Linked DNA regions of Arthrobacter sp. ERGS1:01. The main gene of each other region encodes a partner of the protein of the gene in region 2 in a complex. Links are inferred from orthologs where the notes say so. Each region holds a gene or a part of one and is shown on either strand. Other genes may lie near its edges.

Region 1 (10,773 bases), 490 kb from region 2 along the record:
CTTCCGCAGCGGCGCGTCGGGTGCAATCTCCAGCAACAACCGCCCCTCCAACAGGGCCTTGTCCGCCAAATCGGGATCCCAGGGCAGGAAATGGCTGATGGGCGCCTCCGGCCCAAACCGCTCCCAGGCCTCCTTCAAGCCCTTCGCGGGGGAACCTCCCACGGCCTTCCTGCGCACCTTGTTCAGCACGATCCGGACATCCGTGCCCACGCAGGCTTCGGGCAGCTCGGCCAGCGCCCGCACCAGGCGGGGAATGCCAATGGCGTCGGCGCTTCCCACGGCGTAGATGACGTCGGCCGCGGCCAGCGCGCTCAGGGTTGCCGCGTTGCGGCGCGGCGCCACGGTGTCGTAGCTGAGCTCCTCGTCGCTTTCCAGGCTGAAGCCGCAGTCGATGACCACCACGTCGGCCAGGGAGGCGGCAGTCCTGAGCACCCGTTCGACGGCGGCCGCCCGGAGTTCGGGCCAGCGGTCCGGGCGGGTCAGCCCCGTCAGCAACGTAAAGGTGCCGGCCGAAAACACCACCTCGGTGGCGACCCTGGCCAGTTCGGCCCGGCTCAGCGTGCCCTGGTCGGCGATCCGGCAGGCCTGGGCGAAGGACGCCGCCTCATCGAGCAGGCCGAGCGTTGCGGCCACGCTGGCCCCGTAGCTGTCGGCGTCGATGACCATGACGGAGCGCCCCTGGACCGCATATTCGGCGGCAAGGTTCACGGCCAGCAGTGTCCGCCCGGGCGATCCCACAGGCCCCCAAACCGCCACGGTTTGGGGTGCCGGCCGTTCCCCGGCGGCACTGTTGGCTCCGGCAGATCCCGTGGCCTTGCCTTGGCGTTGCCGTGAAAAAGGGCCTCTTTGTTGGGTTGCGGACGGCCCACTATTGCGGTGCGGAATCAGCCGGGTGAGTGTGGCCACGGCCCGGGCACCGGCGGTGCCGCGGTTTTCGACTGAAGCCTTTGCGCCGTGGTGGGTGCGCCCCGGCAGCTCTGCGGGGTTGGCTTGGGGCTTCGGCGCGGGGCCGCCTCGTTCGGATTTCGCAGTACCGTCGTCGTCCCGGGTTCCGGGGCCGGCAGCGGCGGCCACACCGCGGGCGTCGTCCCCGGCATCGGCGGCCGTCGCGCCGGAGCCGGTGCCGGCGTCGTCCGCATGCGGCATCGCTTCGGCGGCGGGCGCCACGGTGCCGAAGCCGGAAGTTCCGGGAAACTTTCGGGCGTGGACGGCGGCCAGCACGGCATCGGACAGCGATTCGGCGCTCACCCGCCCCGTCAAGGCGATGGCGCCTATCCCGCGCAACCGGACGGCCTCGTCGGCGGAACCGGCAACCGCCACCACACTGACGCCAACGGCCGTTAGCCGGTCCACGAGGGTGGCCGTCAGTTCGTCGGCGGATTCGGCCACGACGGCCACCCTCGCCAGGCCGCTTTGGCAGGCTGCCAGGAGGCCGGTCAGCTCCGGGCAGCGGCGCACCACGCTTACCGGGCCTCGCAGGCGTTCCAAGGCGGCGATCGCCTGCTCCGGGGTGTCCCCGACGCTCACAACCGTCACGGGGTTCATTGTGCGGCGCCCGGATTCCAGACCACCGAGACCTTGGCCTTATTGGCCACGGCGCCGAGGAACTTGGGCATCTGCGCATCCTTCACCAACACCATCAATTGCGTGCTCCTGGTGGAGCTCAGGCTTGAGGACGACGACGTCAACGCGGCAATCTCAACGCCCGGCAGCATGAGCACCGGTTCCTTGAAGCCGTTGCGCTCATCCGGCAGGGCAACCCACACGTCCACGTGGGAGCCCACCACCACCTCCTTGGGCAGCGGTTCGGTCACCGTCACCGACACCGGTTTGCGGTCCAGCGCGTCGGTTCCGCCAATGCTTGACACGGATACCAGCTCCCCGGCCGGCACCATCCGCACGGCCACGGCGTGCCCGGGCAGTTTTTGGGCGGGGCCAAGGTACTTGCCGTTGACGTCGCCAAGGCGCACCTGGACGATATTGAAGGAGTCCTCGGTGACGGGCTGTCCCACCACCAGGCCGTCCCTGGCCACGTACATGGGCGCCGTCTTGTCCGCGCCGCCCACGAGGGCCACGACCGACGCCACCGAGGCCAAAACCAACAGCACCCCCACAAACAACCGAGGGTCCTTCCATGACGGCTTTCCCAAGCGGGCCGACCGTGCCGGCGCATCCATGCCCATCGTTCCTCCCACCGCCGGGTCCCGGAGCGCCCTGGACGCAGTGCCGACGGTTGGGTATGGGTGTTCTCCCCCACGGCATGGACCGCAATGCTCATAGTTCTACCGCCGATCCGTGCCGGGGAAAAGACCCCGGCGCGAAATGGCGGAAATCTGTGGACAACACAGCACGGAACAGTTTCCGGGAACCGGCACGGACAAACGGTGGATAACTGCTGCAAATCGGGTCAAACGGGAGGATACTTTAGACATGCCAAGATTCCTGACCCTGGCCGACGTGGCCGAACAACTGCAAATCTCCGCGGCGGCCTGTTACGGGCTGGTGCACAGTGGCGAACTCCCCGCATTCCAAATTGGCGGTCGCGGCCAGTGGCGTGTTGACGCGGCCAAGTTTGATCAGTTCATCGAAGACCGCCACGCGGCGGCCCGGGCCATGCTGGCGGCGGAGAACAGCAGCGAACGCAGCGTCTAGAGTTCATTCTCCGCCGAGGACATGATGGACAGCAGGCCGTCCTGCGGGAGGACGACGCTGCCCTGCATGTTGTCCCTGCCCCGGCCCACGCCGTCGGCCAATTGCATGACCACCACAAAGTCCGCGCCGACCTGGTCCAGGACGCCGCGCACCCGGGTGGGTTGCAGCGAATCAAGTTCAAGAAGCACCACGGCCCGGTTCCTGGCCAATACCCGCAGGGCTGCAGCCAGGGTGTGGCGCAGCCGCCCGGACGCCGGCACCCGGGCACCGTCCAGGCCCTGGACCCGCAGCAATTTGTGGATGGGCAGGATGACCGACCTCGCCCCGTCACCCAACAGGACCCACTGCGCCTCAACCCTCTGAAGTTGCCCGTGATGGGCGACGCCGTTGCGTGCGACCGCTGAAATCTCCCGTCCCAGGGCGCCGCGCAGGGCGTCCGCCAGGGTGGCCTGCGCCGATTCGACCCGGGAAAGTTCGTTGACTTCGCGTTCGAGGTCCTGCTGCGTCGCGGCATGCCACTGGGCGTCCAGATCCCCAAAAAGTGCGTCCCATCGCATGTCGCCACGGTAGGCCGCGAACGGTGGCCCGGTCAACAGGAAACAGCTATCCACAGCTTCACCAAAAGGTATGGACAACCACAACTATCCGGGTTCAAAATAATTTATAGACCATCTAAGAAGATCAAACGATGTCTAAACACATCAAAAAGGGGTGAGGTCATGAAACGCCAGACCGGAGCGGATGCGGGCATGACCGCGGCGATCCTCCTCTTGGGGGCCTCCCTGGTGTTTGCCGGGGCCAGCGTACTGCGGCTCCGCTTTTCCGGCGGCAGCTTCGCCGGGCCGTTGGAAATGGACGAGGCCATCGGCGCCCTGGCCGCCGGCACCGGCATTGCCGTAGCCCTGTGGTGGCTGCTGGCCATGGCGTGTGCCGTTGTTTCCACCGTTGCGGCCCTTCACGGGAAGGGCCGGATCGCCTCCGCCGCCGCCCTTTGGTCGCCGGCATTCATGCGCCGCCTGGCCGCCGCGGTCCTGGGCCTGAATCTGTTGTCCGCCCCCTTGGCCCTGGCCGCGTCCCCCGTCGGCCCGATTGATCCGCTCTGGCATGCCGAATCCGTCGCGGCCGCCCCGCTGCACCCGGCCCCGTCACCAACAGCCAAAGGGCCTGCCGTTACGTCTCCCGCACCTCAAAAGCCGGTCGACCCTGCGTGGACCCCACAGGCCCCTGCGGCGGATCCCGGCGCCCTGGCACGGCCGGCCACACGCCAGCCGGCCCCGGCAATCGACGGCGGCGACCCCGTGGTGGTGCAGGGCGGTGACAGCCTGTGGTCCATCGTGGCTGCCGCCCTGGGTCCATACGCCAGCGATGTGGAGGTGGCCCAGGCCTGGCCCGAATGGTACCGGGTCAATCGCGGCGTCATCGGCGCCGATCCAAACGTCATCCTGCCCGGGCAGGTGCTGCACGCCCCGGCAGGTTAGCCCGGCCACGGATCCACCATCGATTACTGAACGGTTCAAAGGAGAACGTCATGAGCATCATTGCCATACCTGCCGCAGCCTCCGGGCTTCCCCCGCTGACCACCCGGCCGGCGCCCGCTGTCCAGGCCGCGGGGAGCACGGCCGCGGATTCGTTTGGGACCGTGGTGAAGATGCGCCAACGTCCCGGCGCGGGCCGGCTCGCGGAACAGGCCGACGGCGCCGTGACGGGCCCGGCTGAACAGGCCGGCCCGGCGGCTGGGTCAGGGCCCGAAGCTGCACGCGCCCTGGATCCCATGGCCTCGGAGCGGGCGCTCCTGACGGAGATGACCCGAACGATCGCCCTGGCCGCCCTGGAGGTGCTCAGCGGCGTCCGTTCGGTCCAGCAGCTCTCCCGGTGGCTGGACATCAGGTGCTTCAACGCCCTGACCACCCGGGCCCGACTTTACGCACAGGCGTGCCAGGTCCAGAGCCGCCATCAAAGCCACGCGGATTCGGATGGGAACGTCCGTACCCTGCACCACCAGCCGGTGGTGCATTCCATCCACGCCAGCGCAGTTGCACCCGGCATCTACGAGACAAACGTCGTCATTGCCGACAAGACCCGGTTCCGCGCCATCGCCATGCGGTTCGAGGAAAGCCACGGCACGTGGAAGGTCACGGCCCTGCAGATCGGCTGACGCCGGGGACGCAAAAGAGCGGCCCGCAAGCGGACCGCTCTTTTGCTGTTTGGCACCTAAGTCAGGCTTGGGTCAGCGCTTTTTCTTCTTCTTCGCAGTCTTGTTGCCGGCGCGCTTGGCGGACGGCGGGAGGCCGTCACCGCTGGAGCGGCGTTCAACGTGCGTTTCGGCGTCACCCTGTGCGTCCGGTGCGGTGAACTGCAACTGGGCCGGCTTGGCCGGCTCCTCCAGGCCGGGCGCGGTGATCCGCGGTCCGGTGTGGTTGTGGTCGGCCTCGGATGCTCCGGCAACCCGGTCCATAAGGCCGGCGGGAGCTTCGGCGACGACGCCCACGGCGGTCTCCGGTGCGTTTTCGACCTGGACCTCGAGGTTGAACAGGAAGCCGACGCTCTCCTCACGGATGGCGGCCATCATGGACTGGAACATCTCGAAGCCTTCGCGCTGGTATTCGACCAGGGGGTCGCGCTGGGCCATGGCCCGCAGGCCGATGCCTTCCTTCAGGTAGTCCATCTCGTAGAGGTGTTCCTGCCATTTGCGGCCGACGACGGAGAGCACCACGCGGCGTTCGAGTTCGCGCATGGTTTCCGAGCCGAGCGCGGCCTCACGCTCGCGGTAGGCCACCTGGGCGTCGGAGAGCAGTTCGGTCTTGAGCATTTCGGCGGTGATGCGGCCGGGTCCGCCGGCTTCCTCGGCAAGGTCGTCCGGGGTCACGGCAACCGGGTAGATGGTGCGCAGGTTGGTCCACAGCGTGTTGAAGTCCCAGTCGCCGGGGTGCCCTTCGGCAATCGCGGCTTCGATGATTTCGTTCACGGTGTCCTCGAGGAAGAACTGGACCTTCTCGTGCAGGTCGTCGCCCTCGAGGATCCGGCGGCGGTCGCCATAGATGGCTTCGCGCTGGCGGTTGAGGACGTCGTCGTACTTGAGCACGTTCTTGCGCTGTTCGGCGTTGCGGGCCTCGACCTGTCCCTGGGCGGAGGCGATCGCCTTGGAGACGAGCTTTGATTCCAGCGCGACGTCGTCGGGCATGGAGGATCGGGACATGAGGCGCTCGGCGGCACCGGAGTTGAACAAACGCATCAAATCGTCCGTCAGGGACAGGTAGAAGCGGGATTCACCCGGGTCGCCCTGGCGTCCGGAACGGCCGCGGAGCTGGTTGTCGATGCGGCGGGATTCGTGCCGTTCGGTACCCAGCACGTACAGGCCGCCGGCTTCCAGGACAGCCTCGTGTTCGTCCTTGACGGCGTCCTTGGCGGCCTCGAAGGCTTCGTGCCAGGCGGCCTCGTACTCCTCCGGGGTTTCCTCGGGATCCAGGCCCTTGGCGGCCAGCGCGGCGACGGCATTGAATTCGGCGTTGCCGCCGAGCATGATGTCGGTACCGCGGCCGGCCATGTTGGTGGCGACGGTGACGGCGCCGCGGCGTCCGGCCTGGGCCACGATCGCCGCTTCACGGGCGTGGTTCTTGGCGTTGAGGACCTCGTGCTTGATGCCCTTTTCGGACAGCTTCTTGGAGAGGTATTCGCTCTTCTCGACGCTGGTGGTACCCACCAGGACGGGCTGGCCGGTTTCGTGGCGTTCGGCAATGTCCTCAACGACGGCGTCGAACTTGACGATCTCGTTCTTGTAGACGAGGTCGGACTGGTCCTTGCGCTGCATGGACTTGTTCGTGGGGATCGGGACCACGCCGAGGGAGTAGGTGCCCATGAATTCGGCGGCCTCGGTCTCGGCGGTACCGGTCATGCCGGAGAGTTTGTCGTACAGGCGGAAGTAGTTCTGCAAGGTCACGGTGGCCAGGGTCTGGTTCTCGGCCTTGATCTCCACCCCTTCCTTCGCCTCGATGGCCTGGTGCATGCCTTCGTTGTAGCGGCGCCCGGCCAGGATGCGGCCGGTGTGCTCGTCAACGATCAGCACCTCGCCGTCCATGATGACGTAGTCCTTGTCGCGCTTGAACAGTTCCTTGGCCTTGATGGCGTTGTTCAGGAAGCCGATGAGCGGCGTGTTGGCGGACTCGTACAGGTTGGAAATGCCCAGGTAGTCCTCGACCTTTTCGATGCCGTTTTCGAGGACGCCGACGGTGCGCTTCTTCTCGTCGACCTCGTAGTCGGTCTCGTTGTCCAGGCGCAGGACCACCTTGGCGAATTCGCCGTACCAGCGGTTGGCGTCGCCGGAGGCCGGGCCGGAGATGATCAGCGGGGTACGGGCCTCGTCGATGAGGATCGAGTCGACTTCATCGACGATCGCAAAGTTGTGGCCGCGCTGGACGAGCTCGTCCTTGCTCCAGGCCATGTTGTCGCGCAGGTAGTCGAAGCCGAACTCGTTGTTCGTGCCGTAGGTGATGTCCGCGGCGTACTGGAGCCGGCGCACGGACGGGTCCTGGTTGGAGAGGATGCAGCCGCTGGTCTGGCCCAGGAAGCGGAACACGCGTCCCATGAGCTCGGACTGGTACTGGGCCAGGTAGTCGTTGACCGTGACCACGTGGACGCCATTGCCGCCGAGCGAGTTCAGGAATGCCGGCGCCGTGGCGACCAGGGTCTTTCCCTCACCGGTCTTCATTTCGGCAATGTTGCCCAGGTGCAGGGCGGCACCACCCATGAGCTGGACACGGAAGTGGCGCAGGCCCAGGGTGCGCGAGGATGCTTCGCGCACGGCGGCGAAGGACTCGGGCAGCAGGTCATCGAGCGTCTCGCCGTCCTTGTGGCGCAGCTTCAGCTTTTCCGTTTCTTCACGCAGCTCAGCGTCGGTGAAGGTTTGGAAAGAATCCTCCAGCGAATCAATGGCGTCTGCGAGCACGGTGAGTCGTTTGAGCGTCTTGCGATCGCCTGTTCGAAGGACCCGCTCAAGAAGTGATGGCACGAAATTGCTCCCAATCTATGGCTGCCTAAAAGTGGCGTGTTTAGTCTACGTGAGAAGACGCACACCAAACGTCCAGTCTTGCATGCCCGGCGTGGTTTTGGCTGGGAGTCCGCTGGTGACTGCCCGTATGCCGTTACCGTCAGCGGTGTCCCACCTCGCGGCCCAGTGCCGCGGCGAGGTCCCCGTGGGGAAGCACGACGACGTCTTCGAGTCCCAGCCATCCTGCCATCAGCGCCAACTCCTCGGCCAGCTCGGCCGCGGTTTCGGCCGGGGCGTCCGGTTCGGCGAAGGCGCCCCTGACCAGGAGCCGGCCGGCCTGCCGGTCCGCTTTCAGGTCCACCCGGGCGGCCATGTTCTCGCCCAGCAGAAATGGCAGGACGTAATATCCAAATTTTCGTTGGGCTGCCGGAGTGTAGATTTCCAGCCGGTAGTGGAAATTGAACAACTCCAGGAGCCTCCGCCGCTCAAACACAAGGGAATCGAAGGGGCTCAGCAGCGCCCGGCCCTGGGCCCGGCGCGGGATTTTGGCACTCGCATGCAGGTACGTCTGCGCAGCCCAGCCGGTCACGGTGACCGGCGCCAGGACGCCGTCGTCCACGAGCCGGGCCACTGCGGCGGCGGCTTCCTTGTGCGGGAGCCGGAAGTAGTCGGCAAAGCACCGCGACGTGCCGATGCCGTGCGCCCGGGCCGCGGCCTCGATGAGCCGGTCCACTGCGTCTTGTTTCAGCTGCGGGTCGGCGTCGTCCCCCGGAGCCAGCCGCAGCGCCGGCGGCAGGACCTTGTCCACGAGTGAGTAGCGGCGCTCAAATTGCTCGTTGCGGGAGGCGGCGCCCACCACGCCGCGTTCAAAAAGGCCTTCGAGGGTGCGTTTGACGGCGCTCCAGTTCCAGCCCCATTCGTCCGTGTTCTTGACCTCTTCATGGCCAATCCGTTCCTTGACTTCACGGGCGGTCAGCGGACGGCTGTGCGCCAGCAGGGACAGGATTTGTTCCTCGAGCGAGGCCCGCAGCGCCGGGTCAAGGTTTCCGCCACCCACCCATTGGCGGTTCTGCCACATTTTGAGGTCATGAAAATGGTCGGGCCGGATGAAGCTCGCCTCATGGGCCCAATATTCCATCATCTTCCGTGGGGCGGTGCCGGCCAGGGTGGAAAGGATGTCGCGGTCGTAGTCGCCGAGCCTGGAGAAGAACGGCAGGAAGTGGCTGCGGGCCACGATGTTGACGGAGTCGATCTGCACCAGCTGTAGTTGCGCAAAAGTCCGGCCCACCACCCGTGCACTGACGGGTTGGGTGGGCCGGACTCCTGCAAGTCCCTGGGCGCCGAGTGCAATTCGCCGGGCCTGTGACAGGCTCAGGCTTGCACCCATGTTTGTGGCTCCTTAGGCTCTTTCACGCTTACGCATCTGCGTAGACATTACACGCGGGCCGGCTCATCCGGCGAACGGTAGGCGGAGATTTCCTCGGCCCCTTCGGCGTTCTCCACATTGGGATCCAGGCAGATGACTCCGTACGTCCACCCGCGACGGCGGTAGACCACTGACGGGATGCCGGAGGAGGAGTCGATGAACAGGTAGAAGTCGTGACCGACCAATTCCATGTTGTCGACGGCGTCATCGAGGGTCAGTGCGGCGGCCGGGAACACCTTCCGGCGGATCAGCACCGGCGAATCTCCTGCCGGGATGTCGTTTTCAATGTCGTAGGGAGACTTTTCCTCCACGGCGGCCGGCGCGCTCTGCGCGTAGATCGGCTCGGAACTGCTGACGGGAGTCAGCGATCCTGTGGCTTCGTTCACGGCGACGGGGGCGTGCCGTCCGTGGTGGACCTTCTTCCTGTCCTTGGCCCTGCGCAGCCTCTCCAAAAGCTTTCCGTAGGCCAGGTCAAAAGCAGCGAACTTGTCCGCGGCTGCTGCCTCCGCGCGGATTACCGGGCCGCGGCCCACAACGGTCAGCTCCACCGTGAGGGGGGACTCTGCAGTACGGGACTTGGTCTCCTTGGAGACCTTCACGTCAACCCGCTGGACCTTGTTGGCCAGCTGTTCGATCTTCGCGAGCTTCTCGCCGGCGTATTCGCGGAAACGGTCTGAAACACTCAGGTTGCGACCGCTGATCATGAACTCCATGGTGCCCTCCAAATAACTTCGGTGACACGGCGGCCGGCTAGCAATCCAAGCTACGCTCCTGGCCGCCGACGGGTGGTTTCCCCTCGAAAGAGGTACCCGTTCACTCACGTTAGTTCACCGCATCCGTTTATTCATCTTTTGCGGCAAAACTATTTTCGGCGCGTCTTGGGAACGGTGCTTCACCGGCATCCGAAGCCGGCGCCCCGGCCACCGCCAGGACCACCTCGCCGCACACCAGGGCCCCCGCGTTTTCCAGTGTTTGAGCCGCTTCGCGCACGGTTGACCCCGTGGTGAGGACGTCGTCAACCACCACCACATAGGCCCCCGCAATGGTCGCCGGGGGCCGAAAAAACATCAGCGGCCGGCCCCTGATATGCATTGTGTTACGGACGTTTGCGCGCCGTGCGGCGCGGCCCAGTCCCTTCTGGTGGTGCCGGTGCCATGGCAGCCGGATCTTCACGCCCAGGAGGGGTGCCACCGACACGCCGGCCGGCAACCTGCGCTCGCGCTCCAGCGCCCGCAGGAGCACCGCGACGGGGTCGTAGCCGCGACGGCGCCACCCCGTTCCCGTGCTCGGGACGGGCACCAGGACAAGCGGGCGGCCCCGGGTGCCCGGGACGTACTCCGGCAGGGCCGCAATCCCGCGAGCCAGGCAGCGGCCCAGTACCGGTCCAAGTTCGGTGCGGCCGTGATTCTTGAACGCCAGGATGGCCGCCGACAGCCCGTCCCGGTACTCGCCGCTTGCCACCACGGGCAGGAGGGCGTGCCCGAAGATGCTCATCAGCGCATCGGCACCGTGTTCGGCCCGAAACGGTGTCCGGGTCTGCCGCCGCAACGCGGCTGCGCACGGCGCGCACAGGGCCGCGTCGTCGCACCCGCACACGACGCATTCGGCGGGCATCACCAGGAATTGGAACTCCCGCCAGGCGTCAGCCCACCAGAGCATTGTCCGAGCCCGCCACGTACCGGCCGTGCCGCGGTGGCGGCCGGCACCGGTG
Region 2 (10,266 bases):
GTGCTTCTCAAGAACGACGGGGACCCCCGTGGAACCCGTATCTTCGGCCCGGTTGGCCGTGAACTTCGGGACAAGAAGTTCATGAAGATCATCTCGTTGGCTCCGGAGGTGCTGTAACTAATGGCAAAGATCAAGAAGGGTGACCTGGTTCAGGTCATCACAGGTGGCAAGGCCGAACGTGGCGGCGACCGTGGCAAGCAGGGCAAGGTCCTGAAGGTATACACCGAAACCAACCGCGTGTTGGTTGAAGGCGTAAACCGCGTCACCAAGCACACCAAGGCCGGTCAGACGGATCGTGGCACCAACACCGGTGGCATCGAAATCGTCGAGGCACCCATTCACATCTCCAACGTTGCTGTGGTGGACCCGTCCACCAAGAAGCCGACTCGCGTTGGCTACCGCATCGACACCGTAGAGCGCGATGGCCGCCAGCGTCAAGTACGCATCCGCGTTGCCAAGGCCTCGGGGAAGGATCTGGCATGAGCGCCGTAGTTGCAGAGAACACGCCCAAGGTCACGCCTCGCCTGAAGACCCGCTATGCAGCGGAAATCAAGGCGACGCTGGTTGAGGAATTTAAGTACGCGAACGTCAACCAGGTTCCGCGCCTGGTCAAGGTCGTTGTCAACATGGGTGTTGGAGATGCCGCCAAGGACTCCAAGATCATTGACGGCGCCGTCCGCGACCTCACCGCCATCACCGGCCAGAAGCCCCAGGTTTCCAAGGCCCGCAAGTCGATCGCACAGTTCAAGCTGCGCGAAGGCATGCCGATCGGTTGCCACGCCACGCTGCGTGGAGACCGCATGTGGGAATTCCTTGACCGCCTGGTCACGCTGGCACTGCCCCGTATCCGCGACTTCCGCGGCCTGAGCGGCAAGCAGTTCGACGGCAATGGTAACTACACCTTCGGTCTGACCGAACAGGTTATGTTCCACGAGATCGACCAGGATTCCATTGACCGCGTTCGCGGCATGGACATCACTGTCGTGACCACCGCCAAGACCGATGACGAAGGCCGCGCGCTGCTTAAGGCGCTTGGCTTCCCGTTCAAATCCGAAGATAACTAATCTACGTAAAAGGTCCGTTCGGCCCGTGCGCAAGTAATTGCGCGACGGGTGAAGGAAACCGTTACGAGGAAGGGCAAGCGCCCAAATGACAATGACAGATCCTGTCGCAGACATGCTTACGCGTCTGCGCAACGCAAACTCGGCACACCACGACACCGTGTCCATGCCGTTTAGCAAGCTCAAGGGCCACGTCGCCGACATCCTCAAGGCAGAGGGCTACATTGCTGCCTGGAAGGTTGAAGACGCCGAAGTTGGCAAGAAGATGACCATTGACTTGAAGTACGGTCCCAGCCGCGAGCGTTCAATCGCCGGCCTGCGCCGCATCTCCAAGCCCGGACTGCGCGTTTACGCGAAGTCCACCAACCTCCCCAACGTTTTGGGTGGGCTGGGTGTCGCCATCTTGTCGACGTCTTCCGGTCTGCTGACCGACCGCCAGGCTGCCAAGAAGGGCGTGGGTGGGGAAGTCCTCGCCTACGTCTGGTAGTAGAGAGAGAAGGGAAAGAACTTATGTCACGTATTGGACGTCTCCCCATCTCCGTGCCTGCCGGCGTCGAAGTCAAGGTTGAAGACAACCTGGTTTCCGTCAAGGGCCCGAAGGGAACGCTGGAGCACACTGTGCCCAGCCCCATCGCGGTTGCTCTCGAAGAGAACACCATCACGGTTACCCGCCCCAACGATGAGCGCTCCTCGCGTTCACTCCACGGCCTGACCCGTACCCTCATTGACAACCTGATCATCGGTGTCACCAAAGGCTACGAGAAGAAGCTGGAAATTGTTGGTACCGGTTACCGCGTAGTCGCCAAGGGCAGCAACCTGGAGTTCGCTCTGGGTTACAGCCACCCGGTTGTCGTTGAGGCACCCGAGGGCATCACACTGACTGTTGAGGGCCCCACTAAGCTCTCCGTGTCAGGCATTGACAAGCAGCAGGTGGGCGAAGTTGCTGCCAACATCCGCAAGCTGCGCAAGCCCGACCCCTATAAGGGCAAGGGCGTTCGTTACGCTGGCGAGATCATCCGCCGCAAGGTCGGAAAGGCTGGTAAGTAACCATGGCACTGTCCGTAAGAGGAAAGTCCAAGGCCGCAGCACGCGGCCGTCGTCACCTGCGCGTTCGCAAGCGCATCAGTGGCACCACCGTACGTCCGCGTCTGGTGGTCAACCGCTCCGCACGTCACATGTTTGTCCAGGTCATCGACGACACCCAGGGCCTGACCCTGGTGTCGGCATCGACGCTGGAAGCAGACATGCGCTCCTTCGACGGTGACAAGACCGCCAAGGCCAAGCGCATTGGTGAGCTCGTTGCCGAGCGCGCCAAGGCTGCAGGCATTGAAGCTGTTGTGTTTGACCGTGGCGGTAACCGTTACCACGGCCGTGTTGCAGCTGTCGCTGACGGCGCACGTGAAGGCGGTCTGGCACTGTGACCGAAAACATTAACAAGGAGAACACTGTGTCAGAAGCAACTGCCGCTGACGGTGCAGCCGCTAAGACTGAGACTGCAGCAGCCGACGGCGGCCGTGGCCGCGGTGGCCGCGACGGTGCTCGTGGAGGCCGCGAAGGCGGTCGCGACGGCGGCCGTGGCCGTGGGCGCGATGGTGGCCGCGAGGCCGAGAAGAACCAGTTCATCGAGCGCGTTGTTAACATCAACCGTGTTGCCAAGGTCGTCAAGGGTGGTCGTCGCTTCAGCTTCACCGCTCTCGTGATCGTCGGCGACGGCAACGGCCTGGTTGGCGTTGGCTACGGCAAGGCCAAGGAAGTACCCGCGGCAATCGCCAAGGGTGTTGAAGAAGCCAAGAAGACGATGTTCCGCGTACCGCTGATCGGCAAGACCGTTCCGCACCGTGTCCAGGGTGAAGCCGCTGCCGGCGTCGTCCTGCTGCGTCCGGCTGCTGCCGGTACCGGTGTTATCGCCGGTGGTCCGGTTCGCGCCGTACTGGAATGCGTTGGTGTCCACGATGTGCTTTCCAAGTCACTCGGTTCCTCCAACGCCATCAACATTGTTCACGCAACGGTTGATGCACTGAAGCGCCTGGAAGACCCCAAGGCTGTCGCGGCTCGCCGCGGCCTGCCCTTGGACGAGGTTGCTCCGGCCGTGCTGTTGCGCAATATGCAAAAGGCGGGTCTGTAATGACTACACCGAAGAACATCAAGGTTTCCGAGAACAAGCTGGAAATCACTCAGATCAGGGGCCTCGTTGGCGCCAAGCAGAACCAGAAGGACACCCTTCGCTCATTGGGTCTCAAGCGCATCGGTCACACCGTTGTCCGCTCGGCTGACGCAGTGACTGCAGGCATGGTCAACACGGTTCCGCACCTGATCAAGGTTGAGGAGACTAAGTAAAGTGGCTACTGAGAAGAACACTGTTGAAAAGCAGAACGCTCTGAAGGTTCACCACCTGCGTCCCGCGCCGGGCGCCAAGACGGCTAAGACCCGTGTTGGCCGTGGTGAGGGTTCCAAGGGTAAGACCGCCGGTCGCGGTACCAAGGGTACCAAGGCCCGCTACCAGATCAAGGCTGGCTTTGCCGGCGGCCAGCTGCCGCTGCACATGCGCCTGCCGAAGCTGCGTGGCTTCAAGAACCCGTTCCGCGTCGAGTTCCAGGTTGTCAACCTGGACAAGCTGAACGAGCTCTTCCCCGAGGGTGGCGTTGTCACCGTCGATGCACTGGTTGAGAAGGGCGCCGTTCGCAAGAACCAGCCCGTCAAGGTGCTGGGCACCGGCGACATCACCGTCAAGGTTGACGTCACCGCCCACGCATTCTCCACCAGCGCAGTGGAAAAGATCACTGCTGCAGGCGGAACCACCGTCGAACTGTAAAAAGTTCACAAATGCGCACATCTAGCGATTAGACTCTTGGTGGGTGGAGCTTATGCTCCGCCCGCCAGGGGTCTTTTGCGTATTTGAGTGAACGTGACTTTAGCCGGCGCTTTAGGCTCAAAATCGGTCACAGTTTCAGTGCGAGCCAGATCACCCACTAGAATCTTTCCTTGGGCTTCAATTGTGAACCCACCTTCATCACTACACATCAGGAGGACGCTTGCTTACCGCATTTGGCCGCGCCTTTCGCACGCCTGATCTGCGACGCAAGTTGTTGTTCACGCTGGGAATCATTGCAATCTTCCGCTTGGGTGCTTTCATTCCCTCGCCCGGAGTTGACTACCGTAACGTCCAACAGTGCGTGAACGCTGCAAACACAAGCGAAGGTCTTTACCAGCTTGTGAACTTGTTCAGCGGCGGCGCCTTGCTGCAGGTTTCCATTTTTGCCCTGGGAATCATGCCCTACATCACCGCGAGCATCATCGTCCAGCTCCTGCGCGTGGTCATTCCCCGCTTCCAGGAACTGCACCTTGAGGGTGCGCAGGGCCAGGGCCAGCTGACGCAGTACACGCGTTATTTGACCATCGCCCTCGGCCTGCTCAACGCCACCACCCTGGTGACCCTGGCCCGTTCCGGCCAGTTGTTCTCCGGCTGTGGCGCCGCAGGCAGCGCAACCCCGCTGATTCCCAATGACAGCCTGATCACGATCCTGCTGCTCATCATCACCTTGACCGCCGGCTCCGGTTTGATCATGTGGATGGGCGAGCTCGTCACCGAAAAGGGTGTCGGCAACGGCATGTCCCTGTTGATCTTCACGGCCATCGCCGCGCAGTTCCCCACCTCCCTGGGCGCCATCCTGAAGACCCAGGGCTGGGGCACCTTCCTGACCGTCATGGTCGTTGGCCTGGTCGTCGTCGCCCTCGTGGTGTTCGTCGAGCAGTCCCAGCGCCGTGTCCCGGTGCAGTACGCCAAGCGCATGATCGGCCGCCGCACCATGGGCGGCACCAGCACGTACATCCCGATCAAGGTCAACATGGCCGGTGTTATCCCGGTCATCTTCGCCTCCTCGATGCTGTACCTGCCGGCACTGCTGGCCCAGTTTGCCACGCCGAAGAACTCCACGAACATCCCCGGTTGGGTCGAGTGGATCAACAACTACCTCACGCGTGGCACGCACCCGATCTACATGCTCCTGTACTTCGCCCTGACCATCGGGTTTACGTACTTCTATGTCGCGATCACTTTCAACCCGGAAGAGGTCTCTGACAACATGAAGAAGTACGGTGGGTTCATTCCCGGCATCCGCGCCGGCAAGCCCACGCAGGACTACCTGCAGTACGTAATTTCACGCATCACCCTGCCGGGATCGCTGTACCTGGGCATCGTTGCCCTGATCCCGCTCATTGCCCTGGTCATGATTGGGGCAAACCAGAACTTCCCGTTCGGCGGTACCTCGATCCTGATTGTGGTGGGTGTCGGGTTGGAGACGGTCAAGCAGATTGATGCACAGCTCCAACAGCGCCACTATGAAGGGTTATTGCGATGACAAGAATGCTGATCATTGGACCTCCCGGTTCGGGTAAGGGAACGCAGGCTGAACGCATCTGCGTCGAACTTGGCATTGTTGCCATTTCCACGGGCGATATCTTCCGTGCCAACGTCAAGGGCGAAACACCCTTGGGCATCGAAGCGAAGAAGTACATCGACAACGGTGACTTCGTGCCGGACAGCGTGACCAACCGGATGGTGCGTGACCGGCTTTCCCAGGACGACGTCGCCAACGGCTTCCTGCTCGACGGTTACCCGCGCACCACGGCCCAGGTTGATGAGCTTGACGACATCCTCGGCACGGCCGGCGTCGTGCTCGACGTGGTGGTGCAGCTGACCGCCGACGACGAGGAACTCGTCAAGCGCCTCCTGGGCCGCGCCCAGGAGACCGGCCGCAGCGATGACAACGAAACCGTCATCCGGCACCGCCTGGACCTGTACCGCGAACAAACCGAGGTTGTGGTTGCCCGTTATGCGGAGCGCGGCATCCTTGCCAAGGTTGACGGGCTCGGGGACATGGACGACGTCACGGCACGCATCATGGACGCCATCAAGAACGTCTAGTTCGACACGTTTTATGAGCTGCGGCCTGCACCGCATGCCATGCTAGAAGGAGGGCTCCTTCCCGGTACCGGGGAGGGGCCCTCAAACATTCGTCAAGTGAAGGGACCCGTCATGGCGTTTGGCCAGCAACGGATTGAGTACAAAACCATCGACCAGATGCGCATCATGCATCGCAGCGGCCTCATCCTCGATGACGCCCTGAACCAGACGATCGCAGCCGTTGCACCGGGCGTCACGACCGCCGAGCTGGACGCCATCTTCGCAGGACTCCTGAAGAAGGCCGGCGCCACCTCCAACTTCCTGGGCTACTACGACTTCCCGGCCTCCATCTGCGCCTCCGTGAACGAGGAAGTGGTGCACGGCATCCCCGGCCCGCGCGTGCTCAAGGCCGGTGACATCATCTCGATCGACGGTGGCGCCATCGTGGAAGGCTGGCACTCCGATTCGGCGCGCACCACCATCGTCGGCGGCCCCGACGCGGAGGACCCCGCCGACCGGCGCCTCAGCGACATCACCGAGGAGAGCATGTGGCGCGGCATTGCCGCCATGGCCTCCGCCAAATACGTGGGCGACATTGGCGACGCCATCGACGAGTACGTCTCCTCCCAGCCCGGCACCCCGCTGGGCATCCTGGAGGACTACGTGGGCCACGGGATCGGCTCCGCCATGCACATGGCCCCCGACGTGCTGAACTACAGCTCCAAGCACCGCGGCCCCAAGCTCAAGCCCGGCATGTGCCTGGCCCTGGAACCCATGCTGGTGCGCGGCGGGCTCGAAACGAAGACCCTCAGCGACGACTGGACGGTTGTCACCACCGACAAGTCCCGCGCCGCGCACTGGGAACACTCCGTGGCAGTCCATGCCAAGGGGATCTGGGTGCTGACGGCGGCCGACGGCGGCGCGTCGCGCCTTGCGCCGCTCGGCGTCACCCCCGTGCCCCTGGGCTGAGCGAGGGTTCCACTCTTGTGCCCCGGTCCCGACGACTCTCGTCCGGACCGGGGCACAACTGTTTAAGTTGCGTTTCCCTGCCGTCCAGACGGTCGACACCCGGCGTGCTGTACTCGTCGGTAGCTTGGTCATGAACCCGTCGGGAACACCGCCAGCAAGGCGGAAAGTTCGGTAGCGGGAAGACCAATGAGGAGCACGCGGATATGCGTATCTATGCCCATCGGGGAGTCTCCGCACACCTTCCGGAAAACACCCTCGCCGCCTTCTCGAAGGCACTTGAGCTTGGCATCGACGGCATCGAACTGGACGTCTACCTGTCCGCGGACCGGGTTCCCGTGGTCATCCACGACGACACGGTTGACCGGACCACCAACGGCACCGGACCGATCTCCGACTTCACCGCCCGGGAACTTGGCCTGCTCGACGCCGGCGGCGCCCAGCACGTGCCCACCCTGGACGAGGTCCTGGCCCTTGCCGCCGGTAAGGCACGCGTCAACATCGAGCTCAAGGACGCCACCGCCGTCGCGACCGTCCTGGACGTGGTTGGCGCACACCCCGGGCTTGACTGGTTCGCGTCCTCGAGTGACTGGGATGCATTGGTCGAACTGGCCGGGCTGGCCCCGGACGGCGACTGCTATCCGACCACCCTGGGGCTCTCCCTTGAGCCGGGTGGCCCGGGCGGAGTGCGTGAGGCCATCGACTTTGCCCTGGCACATGGCGGCTCGGGAATTTCCATCTGGGAGGGATCGTTGGACGGGCCCGCCGTCGAGGACGTCCATGCCTGCGGCCTTGAGGTGTGGGCCTGGACCGTCAACGACCCCGGGCGGGCGCAGGAACTCACGGACCTTGGCGTTGACGCGCTCTGCACCGACGATCCCGAACTGATCCGCAGCGCCCTGCTCCCGTCCACCGCACCGGGCCGCTAGATGGCCACCTTGCAAGGAGCCCCGCGAGGCACCCGACGCGCGCCGTACGCCGGCACCCCGGGAACGCCCGCAAACCGCAGGAAAGGGGCCCTTTCGCCGAGGGCGCGCCGCGACGCGTGGGTGTTCCTCGCCCTGGCCCTGCCCAACCTGTTGCTGATCGCGTTCTTCACCTACCGGCCGCTGATCGCGAACATGTACTACTCCACCCTGGATTGGACGCTGGGATCCGCGGACGCCACAGTGGTGGGGCTGGGCAACTACCTTGAATTCTTCACCTCGGCGGATGCCCCGGCCGTGCTGGGCGCCACGGCGGTCTTCACGGTGGCCACCGTGGGCGGGTCCATGCTCCTGGGGATGCTCGTGGCCGTGGCACTGAATCAGAAGGTGCCCGGGCGCACCCTGGCCCGCTCCGCGGTGTTTGCCCCCTATGTGCTTTCCGGCGTGGGCGTGGGCATGGTCTGGCTGTTCATCTTCGATCCCGTCTACGGGGTGCTTTCCTGGGTGCTCCGCGGAATCGGCATGGCCAGCCCGCAGTGGATCAACGACCCCAAGCTCTCACTCGTCATGGTCATCATCGTGTACGTGTGGAAGAACCTGGGCTACTGCGCCGTGGTCTATCTTGCCGGCCTGCAGTCGATGCCCCAGGACGTCATGGAGGCCGCCGCGCTCGACGGCGCCGGCCCGTTCCGGCGGTTCCGCTCGGTGACGTTCCCGTTGCTATCACCCACCACCTTCTTCCTGCTCATCACCACGCTGCTGGGCTCCCTGCAGGCCTTCGACATCATCAAGATCATGACGCCCACCGGCAACGGCACCGGCACGCTGATCTTCGAGGCCTACCTGCAGGCGTTCGGCGCCTACAACCGGGCCGGCTACTCGGCGGCCATCTCCGTGGTGCTGTTCGTGCTGTTGCTGATCATGACGGGGCTGCAACTGCGGTTCGTCGAACGAAAGGTGCACTACGCATGAGCACCAAGACCGCCACTGCCGCCACCACTGCCCAAGCCAAGGCGGGGCGCGCCAACACGGCGCAGGCCGGCACGGGCCGGGCCGGTAAGGGCCACCCCGCGCCACGGCGCCGGAACCATCCGCTGTCCCCGGGGAACCTCTCCCGCACCATCGCCACCAGCTACCTGCCGCTGATCCTGGCAACGCTCGTGGTGGTGGCCCCGCTGGCCTGGATGGTGCTGTCCTCGCTCAAGGGACCCGGGGAAATCATCACGACGGACCTGACGGTGCTGCCGCGCAACCCGACCCTGGAAAACTACGGGCTTGCGGCGACCACGGTGCCCTTCGCCAGGTTCTTCCTCAACAGCGTCATCGTCACCGTGGTCGGCTCCACGATCAAGTGCGTCCTGGCGATCCTGACCGCTTACGCCCTGGTCTTTGTCAGCTTCCCGTTCAAACGCGTGATCTTCCTGGCCATCCTGGTGGCACTCATGGTGCCGCCGCAGGTCTCGGTGCTGCCCAACTACCTGTTCATCGCCGGCCTGGACGGCCTGAACACCTACTGGGGCATCATCCTGCCGGGGCTTGGCACGGCATTTGGCACGTTCCTGCTGCGCCAGCACTTCCTGACCCTGCCGGCGTCGATCCTGGAAGCGGCCGAAATCGACGGGGCCGGGCACTTGCGCCGGCTGTGGCAGGTGGTGGTCCCCATCTCCGGGCCCAGCATCGCCACGGTGGCGCTCGTGACGGTGGTGGGGGAGTGGAACGACTACATCTGGCCGCTCATCGTCACGGACAAGCCGGAGATGATGACCCTCCCGGTGGGCCTGACCCTCCTCGCCAACAGCGACTCCACGGCACAGGCGTGGGGCGTGCTCATGGCGGGCGCCGTCATCGTAATCGTCCCGATCCTGCTCATCTTCGCCGCCCTTCAACGCTTCATCGTCGACGGCCTCACCCAGGGCTCCGTCACCGGATAACCAACTCATCACCTCACACCCACAAGGAACGAACCAGATGAAAGAGAACATCACCATGTCACGAGCAATGAACCGCAGGAACTTCCTCACGGTCACGGGGATCGGACTGGGCGCGGCGGCATTGGCTGCCTGCGGCGGACCCAACACGGCGGGCACCGCCGCCAAGGCCTCGATCACCGACTGGTCCAAGGTGACCCCGGCCGCCAGGATCACGTTCATGTCCAGCCACCCGGGGCAGTCCGCCGACATCGAGGCCGCGCTGATCAAGGACTTCGAGGCCGCCAACCCCGGCATCAAGGTTGATCTGGTCACGGGTGGCGCCAACTATGAGGAAGTGGCGCAGAAGTTCCAGACGTCCCAGGCAGGCTCCAACGTGCCCGACGTCGTTGTGGCCTCCGATGTCTGGTGGTTCCGTTACGCCATCGCGGACACCGTGATGCCTCTCGATGAGCTCCTGGCCGCCGTGGGGGATAAGACCG

Evidence for each region.
Region 1: the proteins of secY (region 2) and secA are in contact, whole or in part, in a crystal structure (PDB 3DIN), measured with the Thermotoga maritima proteins. The link is inferred for Arthrobacter sp. ERGS1:01 from one-to-one orthologs. Residues at the interface, in WP_004081795.1 of Thermotoga maritima: Glu108, Gly109, Glu110, Glu111, Ala236, Glu237, Arg238, Arg239, Ile240, Thr241, Ile242, Gln243, Tyr244, Ala245, Arg246, Arg247, Val248, Thr249, Gly250, Arg251, Arg252, Val253, Tyr254, Gly256, Ala257, Ser258, Thr259, Tyr260, Leu261, Pro262; in WP_004082002.1 of Thermotoga maritima: Glu261, Ala262, Arg263, Lys300, Ala301, Arg302, Thr303, Ile304, Ile305, Leu323, Tyr324, Asp325, Pro326, Val329, Ser330, Tyr333, Ile336, Lys340, Phe345, Val349, Glu363, Phe364, Tyr374, Ser375, Gly376, Gly377, Glu393, Ile395, Thr482, Ser483.

The regions. Positions count from the first base shown.
Region 1 is NZ_CP012479.1:2,757,714-2,768,486, forward strand. What follows is about bases 4,680-8,021. They hold secA (preprotein translocase subunit SecA), read right to left. Parts: upstream 7,658-8,021; coding sequence 4,880-7,657; downstream 4,680-4,879. Other genes in these bases: AL755_RS16440 (Rv3235 family protein), read left to right, coding at 4,680-4,807; AL755_RS16450 (winged helix-turn-helix domain-containing protein), read right to left, coding at 7,797-8,021. Also shown: AL755_RS16415 (AAA family ATPase), read right to left, coding at 1-1,536; AL755_RS16420 (hypothetical protein), read right to left, coding at 1,542-2,114; AL755_RS16425 (helix-turn-helix domain-containing protein), read left to right, coding at 2,431-2,652; AL755_RS16430 (hypothetical protein), read right to left, coding at 2,649-3,245; AL755_RS16435 (LysM peptidoglycan-binding domain-containing protein), read left to right, coding at 3,372-4,130; more of AL755_RS16440, read left to right, coding at 4,181-4,679; more of AL755_RS16450, read right to left, coding at 8,022-9,023; hpf (ribosome hibernation-promoting factor, HPF/YfiA family), read right to left, coding at 9,071-9,775; AL755_RS16460 (ComF family protein), read right to left, coding at 9,903-10,773. UniProt on the Escherichia coli protein: Required for protein export, interacts with the SecYEG preprotein conducting channel.
Region 2 is NZ_CP012479.1:3,250,796-3,261,061, reverse strand. What follows is about bases 3,422-6,256. They hold secY (preprotein translocase subunit SecY), read left to right. Parts: upstream 3,422-4,093; coding sequence 4,094-5,419; downstream 5,420-6,256. Other genes in these bases: map (type I methionyl aminopeptidase), read left to right, coding at 6,097-6,256; AL755_RS18680 (adenylate kinase), read left to right, coding at 5,425-5,985; rplO (50S ribosomal protein L15), read left to right, coding at 3,422-3,873. Outside these bases: rplN (50S ribosomal protein L14), read left to right, coding at 1-117; rplX (50S ribosomal protein L24), read left to right, coding at 121-483; rplE (50S ribosomal protein L5), read left to right, coding at 480-1,064; rpsH (30S ribosomal protein S8), read left to right, coding at 1,150-1,548; rplF (50S ribosomal protein L6), read left to right, coding at 1,572-2,108; rplR (50S ribosomal protein L18), read left to right, coding at 2,111-2,482; rpsE (30S ribosomal protein S5), read left to right, coding at 2,509-3,186; rpmD (50S ribosomal protein L30), read left to right, coding at 3,186-3,398; more of rplO, read left to right, coding at 3,400-3,421; more of map, read left to right, coding at 6,257-6,933; AL755_RS18670 (glycerophosphodiester phosphodiesterase), read left to right, coding at 7,137-7,859; AL755_RS18665 (carbohydrate ABC transporter permease), read left to right, coding at 7,860-8,828; AL755_RS18660 (carbohydrate ABC transporter permease), read left to right, coding at 8,825-9,787; AL755_RS18655 (ABC transporter substrate-binding protein), read left to right, coding at 9,843-10,266. UniProt on the Escherichia coli protein: The central subunit of the protein translocation channel SecYEG. Consists of two halves formed by TMs 1-5 and 6-10.